Regions from separate parts of the Paenibacillus sp. LjRoot153 genome, predicted to be linked through region 2. Evidence: a T-box and tRNA genes for the amino acid it is inferred to sense, from the RefSeq annotation. Region 2 holds a T-box; the other holds one or more tRNA genes.
What was found. The T-box of region 2 lies ahead of trpS (tryptophan--tRNA ligase). A T-box ahead of a tRNA ligase gene usually reads a tRNA of that ligase, here a tRNA-Trp.
Positions count from the first base shown of each region.

Region 1: it has a tRNA-Trp gene. The T-box ahead of trpS (tryptophan--tRNA ligase) is inferred to sense a tRNA for this amino acid. The anticodon was not compared.

Region 1 covers NZ_CAXUQH020000001.1:1,695,301-1,706,004, reverse strand. The annotation lists gene ACSQ8P_RS07485 (ABC transporter substrate-binding protein) at 1-1,102, opposite strand, end outside; gene ACSQ8P_RS07480 (carbohydrate ABC transporter permease) at 1,177-2,121, opposite strand; gene ACSQ8P_RS07475 (ABC transporter permease) at 2,137-3,120, opposite strand; gene ACSQ8P_RS07470 (response regulator transcription factor) at 3,372-4,976, opposite strand; gene ACSQ8P_RS07465 (cache domain-containing sensor histidine kinase) at 4,969-6,732, opposite strand; tRNA gene ACSQ8P_RS07460 (tRNA-Leu) at 6,942-7,020, opposite strand; tRNA gene ACSQ8P_RS07455 (tRNA-Leu) at 7,039-7,127, opposite strand; tRNA gene ACSQ8P_RS07450 (tRNA-Cys) at 7,140-7,213, opposite strand; tRNA gene ACSQ8P_RS07445 (tRNA-Gly) at 7,224-7,298, opposite strand; tRNA gene ACSQ8P_RS07440 (tRNA-Gln) at 7,307-7,378, opposite strand; tRNA gene ACSQ8P_RS07435 (tRNA-His) at 7,401-7,473, opposite strand; tRNA gene ACSQ8P_RS07430 (tRNA-Trp) at 7,499-7,572, opposite strand; tRNA gene ACSQ8P_RS07425 (tRNA-Tyr) at 7,586-7,667, opposite strand; tRNA gene ACSQ8P_RS07420 (tRNA-Thr) at 7,677-7,752, opposite strand; tRNA gene ACSQ8P_RS07415 (tRNA-Phe) at 7,769-7,844, opposite strand; tRNA gene ACSQ8P_RS07410 (tRNA-Asp) at 7,867-7,943, opposite strand; tRNA gene ACSQ8P_RS07405 (tRNA-Met) at 7,956-8,032, opposite strand; tRNA gene ACSQ8P_RS07400 (tRNA-Val) at 8,089-8,161, opposite strand; tRNA gene ACSQ8P_RS07395 (tRNA-Glu) at 8,176-8,250, opposite strand; tRNA gene ACSQ8P_RS07390 (tRNA-Ser) at 8,266-8,357, opposite strand; tRNA gene ACSQ8P_RS07385 (tRNA-Asn) at 8,361-8,436, opposite strand; rRNA gene ACSQ8P_RS07380 (23S ribosomal RNA) at 8,519-10,704, opposite strand, start outside.
Region 2 covers NZ_CAXUQH020000001.1:1,809,954-1,820,657, reverse strand. The annotation lists gene ACSQ8P_RS08035 (metal-dependent hydrolase) at 1-593, shown strand, start outside; gene ACSQ8P_RS08030 (small, acid-soluble spore protein, alpha/beta type) at 761-988, opposite strand; gene ACSQ8P_RS08025 (DUF5325 family protein) at 1,141-1,326, shown strand; gene trpS (tryptophan--tRNA ligase) at 1,387-2,370, opposite strand; T-box leader at 2,444-2,714, opposite strand; gene ACSQ8P_RS08015 (permease) at 2,941-3,993, shown strand; gene ilvD (dihydroxy-acid dehydratase) at 4,121-5,806, opposite strand; gene ACSQ8P_RS08005 (ABC transporter permease) at 5,938-6,924, opposite strand; gene ACSQ8P_RS08000 (sugar ABC transporter ATP-binding protein) at 6,935-8,452, opposite strand; gene ACSQ8P_RS07995 (sugar ABC transporter substrate-binding protein) at 8,525-9,616, opposite strand; gene rnhA (ribonuclease H) at 9,786-10,433, opposite strand; gene ACSQ8P_RS07985 (hypothetical protein) at 10,435-10,704, opposite strand, start outside.

The DNA of each region.
Region 1 (10,704 bases), 110 kb from region 2:
GGTTAATCACCATCATCGTACGAGCTGGATCCTTGGACGTTACGGAAATACCCAACATGGAGCCCGCTGTGTCGCCGGTGGAAATTGTACGTGGTGTCAACTCGATTTGGCCAAGTTTACCTACCAAGTTCGTTGCATTTGCCAGTTCACTATCTTTACCTGGTTTCAAAGAAGATGTAATCATGAATACATTCCCGGATTTCAAAGCATCTTGACCCGACAATTGCGTTGTAGCTGCATCTTTATTGACATACCCTTTTTGCATAAAATCACGTGTTAATTTCAAAATTTCTTTATAACGCGGTTGATCCCATTTCGGAATCACTTTTGTATCTGTGCCATCTTTCATAATAACACCTGGAATTGTGCTGTCACCTAGATAGTCATATTGTGCCAAATAGTGCGCATTCAGGTTATCCCCGTCGCGAAGGAAGAAAGCTGTCATTTCTGGCTTTTTCTCTTTGACTGTTTTCAGTACATTAGCCAGATCTGCCATCGTCTTCACAGCCGTCATATCAATGCCTAACTCTTTGGCAATATCAGCGCGATACACAACCCCACCGGAAGCTGCGAGTTCTTTATTCGTTGGCACACCATAATTTTTACCGTTGATTTTAGCACCTTGCAAGAACGCTGGATCCAAGGAATCCGTAATACCCTTTCCATATTGCCCAATCAAATCATTCAGCGGCATCAACGCGCCTTTACCTACATTGACAGCGTGACCATTCCATTGTGCTGTAAATAAGATATCGAACTCTTCACGTGACGCAATCATTAAGTTCGTCTTGTTATCCCATTGACCCCAGTCGATTGGCATTAATTTGATCGTTGCATTGATTTTTTCTTTCAAAACCTTGTTCATAGCTTCTTCTACTTTAGCTTGATCCGGCTGTGGTGTACCAGGGTAGACTAGTTTCACTTCATAAGGCTTCAAATCTGTTGTAGCTGCTTTCGTAGCAGCAGGCGCTGTACTTGTTGCTGGTGCTGCAGTAGCACTCGCTGCAGGCTCTGGTGTGCTCTTCGAACAGCCCGCCAAGGTGAGTGATAACGAAAACGTTAGTGTAAGAAGTGCAAGAGTGCTTTTTTTCAAAGCTTTCATTGATGGATTGCCTCCCTTTATCTCAATTCTTCTTATATGCTAAACCAGTCTATACTGGTACAAGCCGTGTTTAACTATCCTTTTATTGCACCAACCGTTAGGCCTTTCTTAAAATACTTCTGGAAGAATGGATACGCGAACACGATCGGCCCTATTCCGAGTACTGCCATCGCCATACGGACAGTTTCCGTTGGTAGTTGTAGCATGCCCCCTGCTTGGGATAAACCTTGACTCGCTTGCACATTCGAGGTTAAGAACTGTATATCCAGCATGGTTTTGTACATCATGAACTGTAGGTTGATGTTTTTACTGCCAGAAATGAACACCAGACTGAGGAACCAGTCATTCCAATAATTCAGCACCTGGAACAAACCAACTGAAGCCAATACAGGTAATGAGAGAGGAATAATAATTTGACTGAAAATCCGAACCTCACCGGCTCCATCAATCTTCGCTGCTTCGATTAAAGGCATCGGAATCGAATTCGCAAAGAATGTCCGAAGCAATAGGACAAAGAAGGCGGAGACTAACAAGGGCAGCATAAGTGCTGCGATGGTATTTTTCAAGTCCAGCATCTGGGTATAAACAAGATACCATGGAACGAGCCCACCATTGAAAAGCATGGTGAAAAACATGAAGAAGGAGAAGAAGCTTCTATGTGGAAAGTCACTTCGCGAGATCGGATACGCATAGAGTGACATCATCACTAAACTAATCGCTGTTCCTACCGTTGCTAGGAAGACTGAGATCCCGAAGGAGCGCAGGATTTGATGCCAATCCTTGAACATGAACTTATACGCTTCTAAGCTCCACGCTTCAGGAATGAAATTGTAGCCATGTATGAGAACTCCCTTTTCATCTGAAAAGGATACGATGATAACCAAAACCAGAGGCATAATACAAGCTGCGGTATAAATCCAGAAGAACACGTTAACCAACAAATTCGCTGTAGGCGTTAATTCATTTGGTCCCCGTTTCTTGGCTATCCGTTGTTTACGTACTGAAATTGCTTCACTCATGACAGCCACTCCTTCTTAAAATAGTGCATTCTCTTTGCTAACTTTTCTTACAAATAAGTTCGTAACCAGAACAAGTAGGAAGCCCACAACGGCTTGGTACAAGCCTGCTGCTGATGACATTCCGATATCCCCCATCGTTAGGAACGTTTGATACACATACGTATCTATAACTTGTGTCGTCGGAAATAAAGCGCCTGCATTTTTGGTTACTTGGAAGAATAGACCGAAGTCCGCATAGAAAATTCTCCCTACTTGAAGCAGTGTCATCGTAATCATGACCGGCATAATCAGCGGAATCGTGATGCGTTTGACTTGCTGCCATTTATTCGCTCCATCAATTAATGCCGCTTCATAATACTCATGATCAATTCCTATAATGGCTGCCATATAGATGACCGTATAGTAACCAAGGTTTTTCCATGTGTTCACAATCGGTAGAATAACCGTCCAATATTTCGGCTCTGTATACCAGTCAATCGGCTCTATACCTAATTTAGGCAGGAGTACTGTATTCACGAAGCCATGCTCGGCGCCCAAGAAAGCGTATACCAGATAAGCTACACACACCATGGAGAGAAAGAATGGCAGAAACATCGTGCTTTGATGAAACTTCGATAGAAATTTGCTGCGCATCTCATTAAACATAATAGCCATTGCAACTGCGATTACCAAATTCAATACGATAAAAACCAGATTATACGAGATCGTATTTCGAGTAATGACCCACGCAACCTCACTAGAGAACAGATACTTGAAATTATCGAATCCTACCCATGGACTTCCTAGAATCCCTTTTGTGTAATTCACATTTTTAAAAGCAATCAGAACGCCCGCCATTGGGATGTAGTTGTTAATGATGAGCAGCAGCGCTGCTGGTGCCATCATCACATAAAAGATCCAGTATTTGCGAACCGTCCATAGAAAGTTCGATTGAACCCTAGTTCGTTTGGTAGTACGTATAGGGGCTGCCTGCGCTGCCGTATTTGGAGTATCGTTCATCTTTTATTTTGCTCCCCTTTCCATTCAATCCGCTTGCATCCTCTCTCTTATAGGTTCATTGTAAAGTGTTTAGAACTAAATCTCTATCTTCGTAGTGACCGAATAAGCACTTCTGTGACATTCGTCTAAACCTTGATTTGCCTACCATCTATCCCTGGAAAGTTCAAAAAAAGCTACCCATTCCTGGGCAGCTTTTTACCATGCCATCTTAAGTTGTTTGAACACCTCTGATTCCATACCTCAGAACCTCATCAGCCCTGAAAGTTTTTCCGATACTCTTGTGGGGAAAGACCCGAATACTTCTTGAACATTTTCGCGAAAAAGGAAAAATGAGAATAGCCCGTTTGCTCCGCTACATAGCTGATCTTATCGTTGGTTTCCGCAAGCAGCTTCATCGCTTTCTCCATCCGAACCTTCAGACTGTACTCCGAGATGGAAAGCCCCGTTTCTTTCTTAAATAAACGCGATAAATAAGCCGGATTGAGAAACACAGAAGCCGCCAATTCCTCTCTGCTAAGCTCTTCCTCCATATGTTCGTCAATGTATTGGCAAACCTTCGCTGTAACTGCTGAGACGCCTTTCAGGTGGCTATTCATATAGTCACAGCTTACTGTAGCGATGCGAACAGCCCAATTCCTGAGTTGATTTAATGATCGCGTCGCACTGCTATAGTCCTGTAACTCTTGATGAGGGAGCATATCATGTACAGCTAATCCTTTTTTGTGCAAAACATGATACACCACATGCAACAACCCATAATAGAAAGCCTCTACGGTTTCAGAGCCCACGTCATCAGTCTTCTGCAGACGATCAATATTCTCCTGAATGCGAGCTACCAGCTCTGCCTTCTTTCCAGACTCTAATAACACAATCCAATCGGAAAAGGTTGGCGCCTGCGGCTTGTTCATAAGCGGTTGATCCGTTTCATTGTCCAAAAGCACACAGTTACTTTTCGTCACATTGTTCCGCTCATTCTGAAAAAGATCCGCCACCTTCGCCGTTAGCTTAAGTAAAGGCGTTTCCTCGCCTACATAGCAGGACAAGCTGCACTGGAAATAACGGTGACAAGCACTGATATACGCCTCGCACTTCGCTTTGATGTCAGATAGAGATAGTTCGCTTCCCTCAGCCACATACAGGAGAACTAAAGATGAACCATTCTCTTGAATTACACAGCCAGCCTGTTCCACAACAATAATTTCAGCAGCAGCTTTCCGAATCGCATACTCCATAATCTCTTCATCTCTTGCATTCAGCTCTTCCTTCCAGTGCTCCACACTTATCAGAATGGGTAGGATCCTGCTTGTCATGTCCAGTGGGATTTCATACATCTGGAAATTGCGAGTCAATCGCTCTTCATTAGCAGGTATTTTCCCACTTAATAGCTCCTGCCAAAACTTCTCAACCAATGTCGGCAGCTCATTGACCCAGTGACTGTAATACATCTTATACGTTTCATGAAAATCAATTTGCTCCTGATCTTCTTTAATCTTCTCAATGGCGAGCTTCACAATGTCTTGCAGTCGATCGTGATCTACTGGCTTTAGTACGTAATCAAAGCTTCCTAAACGAACAGCCTGCTGCGCATATTCAAAATTCGCATGACCCGTCAAGAAAATCGTCTCCGTATGCGGTGAATTCGTTCGTACCCACTCCTGCAGCTGCAAGCCATTGCTACCCGGCATCTCGATGTCCGAAATCATAATGTCAATTCGATTCTGAGATAGCACCTGCTTCGCTTCATTCACATCAAGTGCTTCAAAAATCTGACCTATCGGAAACGACTCCCAATCGATCCCCACTGTTATTCCTTTTACCGCGATCTTCTCGTCGTCAACAACTAATAAGTTAAACATCCTTCTCCGTCCCTTCCACAATGGGGGTGTGAAGCGGCAGCCTAATTTGAACCAAGGCCCCTCTCTCCGGCTTATTCAGAAATCTTAGCGCAACTTTGTTCCCATAATTCATCTGCAACCGATGCCGTACATTCCATATCCCAAGATGCTCATCGCCTGATTGATCCAAATACTGAGCTGAATTTAATTGCTGCAGCATTTCCGGTTGAAAGCCATCCCCGTTGTCACTTATCGACAAGAGGAAGAACTCCTCAGGTGCTTCTGGATCTTGCTCCGCTTTCACTTGAATGACGAACGTACCGTACTGCTTCGTAAACCCATGGATCACTGCATTTTCTACAAATGGCTGTACAATGAGCGGAGGAATAGCGTATTGGCTATATGTCTCTGGTAATTGGATGTCAAACGTCAAATTGTCCGGATATCTCATGACTTGAATTTCCAAATAATTGCGAATATGATCGATCTCATCCTTCAGTGTCATCGTTGTCCGATTCGTACGCATAATAAAGCGGAAATAATCGGCCAGATGTAGAGACATCTTTTGAACGGATTTCGTATCTTTTAACGCCGCGAGGTTATAGATGATATTTAAACTGTTCATATAGAAGTGAGGATTAATTTGCACCTGCAAATGCTTAAATTCAGCCTGCTGTACGCGTATCTTCTCCTCATAGACCGAAATCTTCAAATTCTCAATCTGATCCACCATGTTATTAAAAGTAGCTATCAGAAAAGCAAACTCCGTCGAGCTGCCTTCATGCAACCTGATTGACAATTCCCCTTGGGCAATCTTCCTCATTCCACGAATTAATTGCATCAATGGCTTGAATAAGATGCGCTGCACATACAACAAATAAACTCCAAGCACGAACGCTCCGCCCAATGGTAAAAAGTAAATCAATAACTGCAAATACGGTAAATTCTGCAGCATATTTTTCTCGGCAATAATGAGCTCATATTCCAAATCTGCATGTGAGGAGGCTTCCCGCACAATCAAAAACTGCAGATCAAGCTCCTTGTCTTTGACAATTTGAAAACCTGAGGTCTTCGGCGCGATTTGATCACTTATGTTCTTATACCTTTGTAATGGAAAATAAGAGTTTGTTAACGTAGTGCCATCTGGAGATACCACAATGGTGCCTCCACCTTCTCCTGTGTCCCACTTGCTGAGAGGCTCAACCATACTGCTCATTTTAATGAGAATGCCGCCTGACAGCCCTGCGCCCAAATCCTTATTAATCTTCATCAAATAGTGATCACCGTTCGCTGCCTTCATAATAAGCCAGTTGCCATTCGAGCTGTCATTAGGACGTGTCTTCGAATTTTCCACAATGAATTGTTTCACGGTCTGAACACGATCATAGTAATACGTATTTTCCCTTGTCGATACTAGAAGATCCCCCGTCGTATTCGAAAAGACGAAAAACGTGTTGACCAAATTGTATATATCCAGCTGTCGGGTTAACTTATTGAACAAGCGCTGCTTGGCAAGGACATAATCATCCGATTCCAAAGGGTACAAGTTCATATTAATCACATCAGGATCACTATAGAGATGAAATAAATAATTATCGAACTCTTTGAGCGTATTATCCGTGTCCTCCACGTACTGCTGCAGAAGCTTATTATAGTTTTGAGAAATTTGATCCCTCACTACATTCATGGAATACACATTATTAAATATGAGAAATAGGACCAAGGGAGCAACCACCAGCACAAACCCAATAAAAATCTTAAATCTTACCGAATTCACAATATTCAAAGAGTCTCCGCCTCATTAGTCATTTTTGGGAATGAACTTCCATTGTAAGCATTCCCTTTCTATTTTACTATCTGTAAAACACATATACATAGCATTTTAGATACAATGTGTACGAAGTAAATTACAATCTTCCGTTCTAAAAGTGAACAGAAAAAAAGCCTATGAAATCATAAGATTTCATAGGCTTTCTTTGTTCGTTATACCGGCAAGAGGACTCGAACCTCCACCCTTTCGGACTCGATTTTGAGTCGAGCGCGTCTGCCATTCCGCCATGCCGGCATAAACTTGTAAAAACAATGGTGCCGAAGACCAGACTTGAACTGGTACGGTAGTCACCTACCGCAGGATTTTAAGTCCTGTGCGTCTGCCGATTCCGCCACTCCGGCTTATAAATTTTGTGGAGGCGCCACCCAGATTCGAACTGGGGGTAAAGCTTTTGCAGAGCTCTGCCTTACCACTTGGCTATGGCGCCTTAGTAATAATGGAGCGGAAGACGGGGATCGAACCCGCGACCCTCGCCTTGGCAAGGCGATGCTCTACCGCTGAGCCACTTCCGCATATAAAACTGGGGATCAAGGATTTGAACCTTGGCATGACGGAGTCAAAGTCCGTTGCCTTACCGCTTGGCTAATCCCCATTATGTTGCTTAGGTAATAATGGGCGGACGACGGGACTTGAACCCGCGAATGCCGGATCCACAAACCGGTGCGTTAACCCCTTCGCCACGACCGCCACAATATTAAGTTTCTTGCATTTTTGGCAGGGGCAGCAGGAATTGAACCCACACCAAAGGTTTTGGAGACCTTTGTTCTACCCTTAAACTATGCCCCTACAAAAAGGAAAATGGAGGCTGATGGATTCGAACCACCGAACTCGAAGAGAGCAGATTTACAGTCTGCCGTGTTTAGCCACTTCACTAAGCCTCCACAAAGCAATGGTGCCGTCGAGAGGACTTGAACCCCCAACCTACTGATTACAAGTCAGTTGCTCTACCAGTTGAGCTACAACGGCTTATTAAGTTTTTAAATGGTGGCTTTGGACGGAATCGAACCGCCGACACGAGGATTTTCAGTCCTCTGCTCTACCGACTGAGCTACAAAGCCTAACTAGATTGTGTAATAATAATGGCGGAGCTGACGGGATTCGAACCCGCGGTCTCCTGCGTGACAGGCAGGCATGTTAGGCCACTACACCACAGCTCCACATGTATTATTTGGTTGCGGGGGCAGGATTTGAACCTGCGGCCTTCGGGTTATGAGCCCGACGAGCTACCGGGCTGCTCCACCCCGCGTCATTAAGTATAAGTCACGTTTCCTATTAAATCAAGTCTTTCATAAGGAAAAGTGATGGAGGCTGACGGGATCGAACCGCCGACCCTCTGCTTGTAAGGCAGATGCTCTCCCAGCTGAGCTAAGCCTCCATGGGAAGTAAAAATGGTGACCCGTAGGGGACTCGAACCCCTGTTACCTCCGTGAAAGGGAGGTGTCTTAACCACTTGACCAACGGGCCTTACTAGAAAGATTGTGGCGGAGAGAGAGGGATTCGAACCCTCGAGACGCTTGTGACGCCTACACGATTTCCAATCGTGCTCCTTCGGCCAGCTCGGACACCTCTCCATATGGCTCCCCGAACAGGACTCGAACCTGTGACAACTCGATTAACAGTCGAGTGCTCTACCAACTGAGCTATCAGGGAATAGAAACGATGAATCTTTCAAGGATTTATTCCTTGAAAACTAGATACGAAACTTCAACGTAAAGTACTATACTCAGGAATTTTGGTTAAGCCCTCGACCGATTAGTATTCGTCAGCTGCATACGTTGCCGCACTTCCACCTCGAACCTATCAACCTCGTCGTCTACAAGGGGTCTTACATACTGGGAAATCTCATCTTGAGGGGGGCTTCGCGCTTAGATGCTTTCAGCGCTTATCCCCTCCGTACATAGCTACCCAGCGATGCCTCTGGCGAGACAACTGGTACACCAGCGGTACGTCCATCCCGGTCCTCTCGTACTAAGGACAGCTCCTCTCAAATTTCCTACGCCCGCGACAGATAGGGACCGAACTGTCTCACGACGTTCTGAACCCAGCTCGCGTACCGCTTTAATGGGCGAACAGCCCAACCCTTGGGACCTACTTCAGCCCCAGGATGCGATGAGCCGACATCGAGGTGCCAAACCTCCCCGTCGATGTGGACTCTTGGGGGAGATAAGCCTGTTATCCCCAGGGTAGCTTTTATCCGTTGAGCGATGGCCCTTCCATTCGGTACCACCGGATCACTAAGTCCGACTTTCGTCCCTGCTCGACTTGTAGGTCTCGCAGTCAAGCTCCCTTATGCCTTTGCACTCTGCGAATGATTTCCAACCATTCTGAGGGAACCTTTAAACGCCTCCGTTACATTTTAGGAGGCGACCGCCCCAGTCAAACTGCCCACCTGACACTGTCCCCATACCGGATCACGGTACTAGGTTAGAACTCCGATACGATCAGGGTGGTATCCCAACGGCGCCTCCACCCAAGCTGGCGCTCAGGCTTCAAAGGCTCCCACCTATCCTGTACAGATCGTACCAAAGTCCAATATCAAGCTGCAGTAAAGCTCCATGGGGTCTTTCCGTCTTGTCGCGGGTAACCTGCATCTTCACAGGTATTAAAATTTCACCGGATCTCTCGTTGAGACAGCGCCCAAGTCGTTACGCCATTCGTGCGGGTCAGAATTTACCTGACAAGGAATTTCGCTACCTTAGGACCGTTATAGTTACGGCCGCCGTTTACTGGGGCTTCAATTCATAGCTTCGGGTTGCCCCTAACCACTCCTCTTAACCTTCCAGCACCGGGCAGGCGTCAGCCCGTATACTTCGCCTTGCGGCTTCGCACAGACCTGTGTTTTTGCTAAACAGTCGCTTGGGCCTTTTCACTGCGGCCCCCTCGGGCTATTCACCCTACCGAGGCACCCCTTCTCCCGAAGTTACGGGGTCATTTTGCCGAGTTCCTTAACGAGAGTTCTTCCGCGCGCCTTAGAATTCTCTTCTCACCCACCTGTGTCGGTTTGCGGTACGGGCACCTTCGCCTGGCTAGAAGCTTTTCTTGGCAGTGTGAACTCATGACCTTCGGTACTTAAATTTCCCTCCCCATCACAGCCCAGCCTTACGATGTGCGGATTTGCCTACACATCAGCCTCACTGCTTGGACGAGCATCCATCAGCTCGCGTCACTATCCTTCTGCGTCACTCCATTGCTCATAACGGCTACGGTGGTACAGGAATTTCCACCTGTTGTCCATCGACTACGCCTTTCGGCCTCGCCTTAGGTCCCGACTTACCCTGAGCGGACGAGCCTTCCTCAGGAACCCTTAGGTTTTCGGCGGATCAGATTCTCACTGATCTTTTCGTTACTTATACCGGCATTCTCACTTGTATGCGCTCCACCTGTCCTTACGGTCAGAATTCAACGTACATACAACGCTCCCCTACCCATGCACATACGTGCAAGCCATAGCTTCGGTGGCGTGTTTAGCCCCGTTACATTTTCGGCGCAGAGTCACTCGACCAGTGAGCTATTACGCACTCTTTCAATGGTGGCTGCTTCTAAGCCAACATCCTGGTTGTCTGTGCAACTCCACATCCTTTCCCACTTAACACACACTTGGGGACCTTAGCTGATGGTCTGGGCTGTTTCCCTTTTGACAATGGATCTTAGCACTCACTGTCTGACTCCCGGATTTAAGTTTGTGGCATTCAGAGTTTGACTGGACTTGGTAACCCTTGGCGGGCCCCGCACCCAATCAGTGCTTTACCTCCACAACTCAACATCCGAGGCTAGCCCTAAAGCTATTTCGGGGAGAACCAGCTATCTCCGAGTTCGATTGGAATTTCTCCGCTACCCCCACCTCATCCCCGAATTTTTCAACATTCGTGGGTTCGGGCCTCCAGTGAGTGTTACCTCACCTTCACCCTGGACAGGGGT
Region 2 (10,704 bases):
ACATCATTCACATCTTCGATCCTTTTATTTTTACGAGTCACATTGCCGCGATCTTCATGTGGTCCTTCCATCTAGCGAAGCCACAGCTGATTTTCCCTACCTTATACGGCTTACTTGCACTGTATTACATTTGGCGGACTTTGGACCATGCTATTATTGAAAAAGGTCTTTATCGCAAAGATGCTACCTATCAGCCTGGTGATAAATATACGCTTATTGTAACATTCAACCTCTATGTCTGGAATGTTGTGAAAGAGTGCACAGACGGGACCTATCAGCTTGGCGAGCTCAAAAATGGCAAGCTCAAATGGCTGGACACAATTACCCGCTCTGACCACCCTGCCATCGAAGTTTCCAAGCACCACGAGGACATTCAAGCGCTGCTCTATTTCTCCTCCTTCACCTGCGCTGAAGTCAAGGAACATCGGTGGGGCTATGAAGTGAGATGGGCTGATGTCCGCTACCGCCATCGTAAGCAATTCCCATTCGTCGGCGTCATTCGGATGGATCACAATTTCCAAACACTTGATTCTTACGTAGGCTGGGTGAACGATACGAAGCTTGAAAAGAAGCTTAAAGTTGATCTTTATTGAAAAATCTTCGATGCATTCGAAATGAGGCCCTTGCATGGTTGCAGGGGCCTCGTTCTTTACGGGGCATCCTCACTACCGCACGCACCAAAAGCCAAGGAGCTATTTAGGCTCCTTGGCTTTATTATTACATAATTCGGGTATGCTAGTACGGAGACAAATTGTCTAAGTTAACGGAAGTTAGACCCAGATTGCCCCGCGAGCGATTGCTCAGCAATTTGTACCAAGCGGCGAGTAATCGCACCACCAATGGAACCAGTGTCACGAGTTGCCATGTTTCCATAGTAACCGTCTTGAGGAATTTGGATGCCCAGCTCTTGAGCTACCTCATATTTCAATTGATCTAAAGCTTGATTGGCTTGCGGAACTACCAGTGTGTTGCTACGAGATTGTGCCATCAGGATCGTACTCCTTTCAGTCAGCTATAATCTTTGATGTATTTGCAAGCTTGCAAAGATAGTATGTGGAGGAAATGAATTTATATGCACAGCGCTCAAAAAAGTTTAATATAAGAAGATGTCATGAACTTCAAGAAAGTAGGTCACCTATAATGAGTAAACCACTCGCTCTCCTATTCGCAGTTGTTGGTACGCTGCTGCTCGCTTGTATTTCCCTATTCATTGCTCTACGCGAACCTTGGATGGTGCTCCTCTTCTCCCTCATTTCGTTAGGGTTTATCGGTTACGGCTTCGCAATGAAAGCCAAAATGCGTCGGAAAAATACACCTTCCGAATGATAAAAAAGCTCAAATCCCACACATCGGGACTTGAGCTTTTTTAAATTGTAGAAGATAAGCTTAGCGAACAATAAAGCCCATCCGTTTCTTTACCTCAAGCAGCGTTTGATTCGCCACTTCGGCAGCTTCGTCCGCACCTTTTTTCAAAATGTCAAAAATGGCTCCCGAACTGCGAATCTCACGATAGCGCTGCTGGATAGGCTCCAGAACAGAAACGATGTGTTCCGCCAGTTCCTTTTTGAAGGGACCATAACCTTGCCCCTCATATCGAGCCTCAATCTCCGCTAAACTCATCTCTGCAAAGTGAGAGTAAATCGACATCAGATTACTAACCTCAGGTTTATTCTGAGGATCATACTTCACTTCACGCCCGGAATCCGTAACGGCACGACTAAGCTTTTTACGAATTACATCTGGCTCGTCGAGCATTGCGATGTAACTTCCAGCATTTGGACTGCTTTTGCTCATCTTCTTGGAAGCATCATCTAGTGACATAATGCGGGCGCCCACCTCAGGCATATATGGCTGTGGCATTACAAACATATCTCCGAAACGGTTATTAAAACGGTTAGCCAAATCACGCGTGAGCTCCAAATGCTGTTTTTGATCATCTCCAACAGGTATAAGATCTGCATTATATAACAAAATGTCTGCTGCCATTAGGGATGGATACGTGAACAAGCCCGCGCCCACAGATTCCTTGCCTTCGGACTTATCTTTAAATTGTGTCATGCGCTCAAGCTCGCCCATATGCGTCAGCGTCGTCATAATCCAGCCTAGCTCTGCATGTGCGTGAACATGGGACTGCAGGAAGACAGAAGCCTTATTCGGATCTAGACCCGAAGCAATGTATAACGAAGCAATGGACTCCGTTTGTTCGCGGAGCGCCGCTGGATCCTGCGGCACTGTGATCGCATGCATATCGACCACCATAAAATAACAGCGATGCAGTTCTTGCAGCTTAACAAAGTTGCGAAGTGCGCCAATATAATTGCCAATCGTCAGCTGACCGCTGGATTGCATGCCTGATAGTACACGTTTCATTCCAAAAAACCTCCTATTATCATACGGATTTTCAATGTAACCAGTAAAAAAGACAACAAAAAGGCCTCCCTCCGCAAGGGACGAGAGACCGTGGTACCACCCTAATTTGTCTACCTACATAACCCAAGTTATGTGCATGTAAACCTTCAGGCTCTGATAACGGAGAGCTACCGTTAAGCATAATTAACTGTAAGCTTCTTCCGGCCTAGGTTCCGGTAAATCCTCACAGTGTTCAGCTTCAAGCTCAAGGATCCATTCGGTCTGCTTGTTTCACCGGTTCGCACCAACCACCGGCTCTCTGAGAAACGGGAGACAAACGTACTTGTTCCTATCATCGCAATTGATTTCCTATTATTATACACGCTTAAGTAGCAATGTCAATCAAGGACATTGTCCTAGATAGCCCAGCATGTACATAGGATAGTTACATACCAATTCCTTCGGCAAAGGGGTGTCATTGCATTGTCCTCAACTCTATACCGCTGGAGCCTTCCTGCCTCCACGGTGATTTGCGTGTTTCTCTTGTTTCTGATTGTAACAACAAGACAACTCCCCCCTATGGGGATGGTCATGGAACCTATCAGCCATGTCTTTATGGCTTTTATGGACATCTTCTTAGATGCGCTTCCATTCATGATTCTCGGTGTACTGCTATCTACGATCGTAGAAAACTTCATTCCTGAGGGAGTCATTGGGCGAATAACACCCAAACATCCCCTCGGCGGCGTCTTATTCGCCTGTGCGCTGGGGATTATGTTTCCTCTGTGCGAGTGTGGCATGATCCCTTTCGTACGCAGGCTGATGCGCAAAGGCATGCCGGTCTACATCGCTGTCATTTTCATTCTAGTGGGACCTATCCTTAACCCCATTGTCTTTGCTTCCACTTGGATGGCTTTCCGCGGCAATCCAGCTATGGCCTATTCTCGTATGGGGCTCACCTTTGGTGTTGCGCTTGTGATCGGCTTCCTGCTCACGCGTTTCCTCAAGAGCAATCCATTGCGGCACCCAATTGAGCCTGCAGCAGCAAGCTTGACACATCGCCATAACCACGCACATGGAAGCCAACACATCGACCAGTATGATCTTCATCACAGCCACGATCACGATCACGATCACGATCACGATCACGATCACAAACACGACCACAGTCATGCTCATGATCATAGTCACAATCATGGACATGACCATCATGGCCACAATCACTCCCACGGCGGTAGCCGCCTCATGACGATGGTCAGCCACGGCTCCTCCGAGCTATTCGAGATGAGCAAGTACTTGATGCTAGGCGCCTTGCTGACAGCTCTGATACAGACATTTGTGGCACAGGACAGCCTGAGTGCGATCGGCCAAGGTGCTTTCATCTCACATGTGTTCATGATGGGCTTCGCTTACCTGCTCTCCTTATGTTCAACGACAGATGCCTTCGTCGCGGTCTCCTTCGCCAAGTCATTCTCACCTGGCTCTCTGCTCGCCTTCTTAGTATTCGGCCCTATGATCGATGTGAAAAGTACATTAATGATGCTTTCGATTTTCAAGGCACGATTTGTATTAACGCTTTCGGTTGTCGTAGCGATTACGGTTCTGACAGGTTCATTGTTGTTTATGCACTTTTTTCTTGCATAGCGGCTGGCTATTAGTCTGAAGAACACGCTACATCTGGCAGCATTTTCGCCTCATATGATTACAATAAAAAGCCCTCCTCCCACCAACGTTTCCGTTGCATGAGAAGAGGGCTGTTGTCTTATATCAATTAGATTTTCAAAATAGCACCGGCACTAGCGTTTGTTACCATTTTGGTGTAACGAGCCAAGTAGCCAGAAGTAATCTTCTGTTGGAAACCTGTCCATGTCTCACGACGTTTCGCAAATTCTTCATCGCTGATTTGCAATTCAATTTTGCGTCCATCCATGTCTACGTCGATGATGTCGCCATCATGTACGAAAGCAAGTGGTCCACCTTCAGCAGCTTCTGGGGACATATGTCCAAGCGAGATCCCGCGGGATGCGCCGGAGAAACGTCCGTCGGTGATCAAGGCAACTTTCGCGCCCAGACCCATACCTACGATTTGGGACGTTGGTGCCAACATTTCTGGCATACCAGGTCCACCTTTCGGTCCTTCGTAACGAATGACAACAACGTGTCCTTCTTTTACTTTACCGTTTGCGATACCGTACAAAGCTTCGTCTTGGGAGTCGAAACAGATCGCTGGACCAACGTGACGTCCGCCAACGGACTTATCAACGGCACCAACTTTTACGATACTGCCTTCTGGAGCCAAGTTACCGAACAGAACAGCTAGACCACCGCGCTCACTGTGTGGGTTCGTAAGTGGACGAATCACGTCAAAGTTCTGAATTTCACGTCCAGCCACATTCTCGCGAAGTGTTTGTGCTGTAACGGATAGACAATCACCGTTGAAAGCACCTGGTTTTTTGAGCAACTCATTAATTACCGCACTCACACCGCCTGCCAAATGCACATCTTCGATGTGGTAATCGGATGCTGGAGCAATTTTCGCAAGGTGAGGAACGCGCTCTGCTACTTCGTTAATACGAGCGATCGGATACTCGATACCCGCTTCAGCCGCGATAGCCAATGTGTGAAGAACCGTGTTCGTGGATCCTCCCATCGCCATATCCAAAGCAAATGCGTTATCAATCGCATCAATCGTTACGATATCACGCGGCTTGATGTCTTTCTCGATCAGAACCATCAATTGTTTCGCGCAATCTTTAACGAATTGCTTACGCTCTTCAGCAACAGCAAGAATTGTACCGTTACCCGGCATTGCAAGTCCAAGACCTTCAGCTAGACAGTTCATGGAGTTCGCTGTGAACATACCGGAGCATGATCCACAAGTTGGACAACCATATTGTTCTAGCTCTTCAAGGCCAGCTTCATCCAATTTACCCGCTTGGAAAGCACCAACGCCTTCAAATACGGAAGAAAGGGAAATCGATTTACCGTTTTTATCTTTACCAGCTTTCATCGGTCCACCGCTTACTAACATCGTTGGGATGTTAACGCGGAGAGCACCCATGATCATACCCGGTGTAATTTTATCACAGTTAGGAATACAGACCATGCCATCAAACCAATGCGCGTTAACTACTGTTTCTAAGGAATCCGCAATAATCTCACGGCTTGGCAAGGAATAACGCATCCCGATATGCCCCATCGCAATACCATCGTCAACACCGATTGTGTTGAACTCGAATGGAACACCGCCTGCTTCGCGAATCGCTTCTTTCACAAGCTTACCAAATTCTTGCAAATGAACGTGTCCAGGAATAATGTCTATATAAGAGTTACAAACCGCAATAAACGGCTTGCCGAAATCTTCCTCTTTAACGCCGGCTGCACGTAGTAAGCTACGGTGTGGAGCGCGGTCGAAACCTTTTTTAATCATGTCACTACGCTGTTTTGGATGTGCCATACTTTATTCCTCCTAGAATTCATATCTGTTATGAAAACAATGAAACTATCATACCACACTTCTCGTAAAATTTCTCACTTTAGTGTGATACAGTGCCAATGTGCTAGGAAACAACCTACTTTTCAACATTTTCAAGCTTTACGCCGATTCAAATGAACGAAAGTAATCGCTAGCGCCAAAACGAGCACGCCGCCTTTCACAATGTCGAACCCGAAATATGGAACATTGAGCATGGTGAGTCCATTGAGCAATACGCCGATCAATACAGCGCCGAAGAATGTTCCGATGACATTAGGTTTCCCTGCACCTAAAACGGAGTACCCCACGAATACAGAAGCAACAGCTTCCATCAACAATGGCGCCCCTGCATCAATTTGTCCAGAACCAACACGAGATGCATACAGGATGCCCCCGAAGGCTGCAAAAATACCAGAAAGAACATAAGCAGCGAAGCGGATTTTGTTCACAGAAATACCAGATAAACGCGCTGCTTCGCGATTGCCTCCCGTGATATACAGTTGGCGTCCCCAACGCGTATAAGTAAGAAACACATGAACCGCAATAACGGACACAATCATAAGAATAACAGGGACAGGAATACCTAATAGTTTCCCTTGACCGATCCATAGAAACTCAGGTGAAAACTTCCCTGGAGCCACAGTTCCGTCCTGAAATCTCATATTATTATAGATTGAAAAGCCTTTGGTATATGTCTTCTGGACACCGCCGATAATATACATGACAGCCAACGTTGCTAGCAAATCCGGAATACGGACTCTGACAATGAGCAGGGAATTTATAATACCGATGACCGCTCCAATAACGAGAGGAACAAGAATAACGAGAACGAGCGGTTGTTCATACCAGACCATCATGGCTGCCGCAGCAACCGTGGATAAAGAAACCGTCGAGCCTACGGACAAATCAAAACCGTCCACAATTTGAGATAACGTCACACCGATCGCAACAAACATGACAATCGAGATCGAACGTAAAATATCCGCGATATTGTCATACGTCATAAAGTTCTCATTGATGATGGAAAATACGATAAGAACAAGTGCAATGATGAACAGGGCACCATATTTAAATGAGAAATCCAAGCTTTTTTCCTTCAAGCTATTCAACTTATTCAGCCTCCCCCGCGCTCGCATACGTCAAAATGAGATCCTGTGTCGCTTCCGCGCGGGACAGCTCCTTCACCACAGACCCATAGCTCATTACGATGATGCGATCGGCAATTCCTATAATTTCATTGAGTTCACATGATAAATAAATGATCCCCTTGCCTTCCGATGCCAATTGACCAATTAAGCGGAAAATATCACTTTTCGCACCAACGTCGACCCCTTTGGTCGGCTCATCAAACATGTACACATCAGCGTTCGTTGGGAGCCATTTCCCTACGGCTACCTTCTGCTGATTCCCGCCGCTCAGATGCTTCACCGTGCGATTGGGATCGCTTGGCTGTACGCCTAGCTGGCCCACCATTTTTACGGCGTGGGCATTTTCCTCGCTTCGCTTCACAAAGCCAAGCGTACTCAGCTTACGCAAAATCGGCAGCGACAGATTACGCTTCACGGTCTCCTCCACGAGGATCCCTTGCTTGCGGCGCTCCTCGGGCACAAGCGCGATGCCGGCGCGCACGGCATCTTCCGGCTGGCGCAGCGCGAGCTTGCGCCCGTCCAGCCACACCTCGCCGCCGTCCGCGGCGTCGGCGCCAAAGATCAGCCGGCTCAACTCCGTTTTGCCGGCGCCGACCAACCCGACGACGCCGAGGATTTCCCCTCGGCGGAGTTCAAAGGAGACGCCGCGCACCTTGGTGCCGCGGCGCAGCTCCTTCACCTCGAGGAGAGTACTGCCAATGGGAACATTGGCTTTGGGGAACTCCTCGGTGAAGGTTTTACCTAGCATCGCCTCGATCACGCCTGCGATGTCCATAGTTGTGGCCGCCTGCGTGAGCACGTGGCGGCCATCGCGCATAATCGTGATCCGGTCAGCGACACGGAACACTTCTTGCAAGCGATGGGAGATAAAGATAACCCCCACTCCCTCTTGCTTGAGACTGTCCATTATGCGGAACAGCCGATCAGACTCGTCCAAGCTGAGCGGTGCCGTCGGCTCATCGAAAATAATGATCTTCGCTTTATGGGCCATTGCCCTAGCAATCAACACCAGCTGCTTCTGCGAAATGCTGAGCTCGTCCAGCTTGCTCCGTACGGAGAAGCTCGCTCCCATCTTGGCTAGAATAACCTCGGCTTCCTTATGCAGCTTCCGCCAATTTACCCAAGCGTCTCCTTGGACAAGCTTATCTATCATGACATTTTCCGTTACGGTCAACTCAGGCACCAAGGCTGTATCCACTTCTTGATACACGCAATACACGCCTTGTCCCATGGCATCCTTAGGTGTTCGGATGTGAAGTGGTTGATTGTTAATAGAAAGCGTTCCTGCATCATGCGTATAGGCCCCTGATAAAATCTTCATCAAAGTGCTTTTACCAGCACCGTTAGCCCCTAGCAAGGCATGGATTTCTCCCGCCTGTAAGTCAAAATCAACCTCCTGCAGCGCTTTTACACCCGGGAAGGATTTCGTTATTCCCCTCATTTGCAATAATGAAGGTAAGGAAGTCTGTTCCTTCGGCATCTTTTTCCACCTCGCTTATCAATCTGAAAGTCCCATCGCATAATAGTAGCGATGGGACTGCATAGGAGAACTTTATTTTTTTTCTGCTGCTTTCATCCAGTCCGTATAGCCTTGTTCGCTTCCGCCCCAGCCTTTTACGTACTCGCTAAGCTGTGTTGTGTTGATTTGCTTGTCCTTCGGAAGTTGATCTCTGGATACATAAACTGGATCAAGAACCACTTTCTCAGGCGTTTGATCGCCATGCAGCTTTTGATACAGGTAACGAACTTGTACACGACCAATATCTTTCGGATCTACCGCAGAGGAAGCTACCCATGGGCTTTTCGGATCTTGTAGAAGCTGCAAATCTTCATCACTTAAGTCGATGCCGTAAACCTTGATTTCTGTACGTCCAGCTTGTTGAATTGCGCGGGAAGCCCCTTTTGCGAACTCATCCCATGCCGTCCAAACAGCTGTGATATCACCTTTGTTCGGATATTTCTTCAAAATGGCTTCCATTTGTGTTTGAGTATCTAATGCCGGATCCTTCGCTGTTCCGAAAGCGGCAATTTCTTTAATGTCAGGATATTTCTTTTGGAAAGCTTGGTAAGCCAGTTGTCTGCGCTCCATTGGTGCAAAGCCAGCTACCCATACTTTAACGATATTACCTTTACCGCCAGCATCTTTAGCAAGCTGTTCAAGCGTTGCATCAGCCATCTTCTGATCGCCCTGCTCCAAAGAAGTTACACCTGGAACTGTCAGGATGGAATCAAAGCTAACAACAGGAATCTTCTTCTCGATCGCTTTCTTCACACCAGCTTCTAGGGCTTCAGCCGTACCATGATCGACGAGAATACCGTCGAATTTCTGATTAATCGCTGCATCTAAGTTAGAAGCCATTTTCGCTAAGTCTGTATCTGCTGCGAAAACCGTAACTTTACCGCCTAGCTTTTCTACTTGTTCTTTCACACCCTCAACATATTGTGAAGAAAACGTTCCTGTATTGAATTGCATAATAAGTGCAATTTTCTTTCCAGCTAAGTTAGAAGCACTTGCAGTTGCTGTAGTCGCTGTAGTCGCTGCAGGTGATGCTCCTGCGCTGCTGTCTTTTTGTCCGCAAGCGGCTAGTACACTTCCTACTAAAGCTAAACTAATAAAAACGTTAAGTAATTTGGTTCTTTTCATGAATTTCCCTCCCGATAATCATCGCTCTCTGTATTTCCTACTATTTTAATCAGAATATTATGCCGAGTCATTTAGTAGGAATTACTGTATATTAGCATTAGAGGGGATTTTCGTCAATATATTATGATATTTTTCGACATTTTCGTTTGAGCGTTCGAGATGAACTGAATTACTTCCTGCCAAAATCCGCCTTGATTTCGCCCCATTTTTTCGTATCCCATTTGACGATTTTATTCGTGTAGGTATTCGTATGCAGCCATTTCAATGCGCGATCCACCAAGGTCCAAATTTCTTCCGTAGATGCATCTCGAACCAAATTTGTCGATACTTCCTTTTTGCGAATCCAACTTAGTGCTGTAACTGAATCGGTATAAATGGTTTGCTTACTGCCTTTTTTCTTTAGGTAAGCTAGTCCGTGCACGATGGCAAGAAATTCACCTAGGTTATTCGTCCCTTTCGAGATCGGCCCTTGATAGAAAATGATTTCTCCAGTCCGCGTATCCACGCCCTTATACTCCACGATTCCTGGGTTTCCTGAGCAGCCTACATCCACAGAAATACTATCATAGTCCACCTCAGGTGCTGACTCAGGAGTTGCTGTCTTTTTGCCAGCTGCTGAACCTCCAGTGCCTTTACCTGCGAAATTAAGTGATTTCTGCCAGCCCTTCTCAAGTGCTTGACGCGCTTCACTTTCGGATTCATAAGATTTGAATTTCGCTTGCGGATACCCGTTCGTCTGGGCTTGGCATTCTGCCCATGAACGATACACACCTGGCTTGTGCCCTACCCAAACCACATAAAATTTCACTGCTGCCATATTATTCACTCCGTATTTTAAGATGTAATTGCTCTACCAGCTCTTCGACAACCTTCACCGTATCCTGAAAATACGGGCGGTAATCCAAATCGGCGATAAACCGAAGATACGTTTCACCAATGTCTACAATTTGCTGGCGATATTCACGACTAGGAATGACATGTGTCTCTAACTCGCGGTACGAACCGTTCGAACGTTCTTCTACAGAAGAGAGCTCGAGCTGTTCATCCGCCAGATGTCGCACAACGAATGAGAAACCTCTGCACTCCGG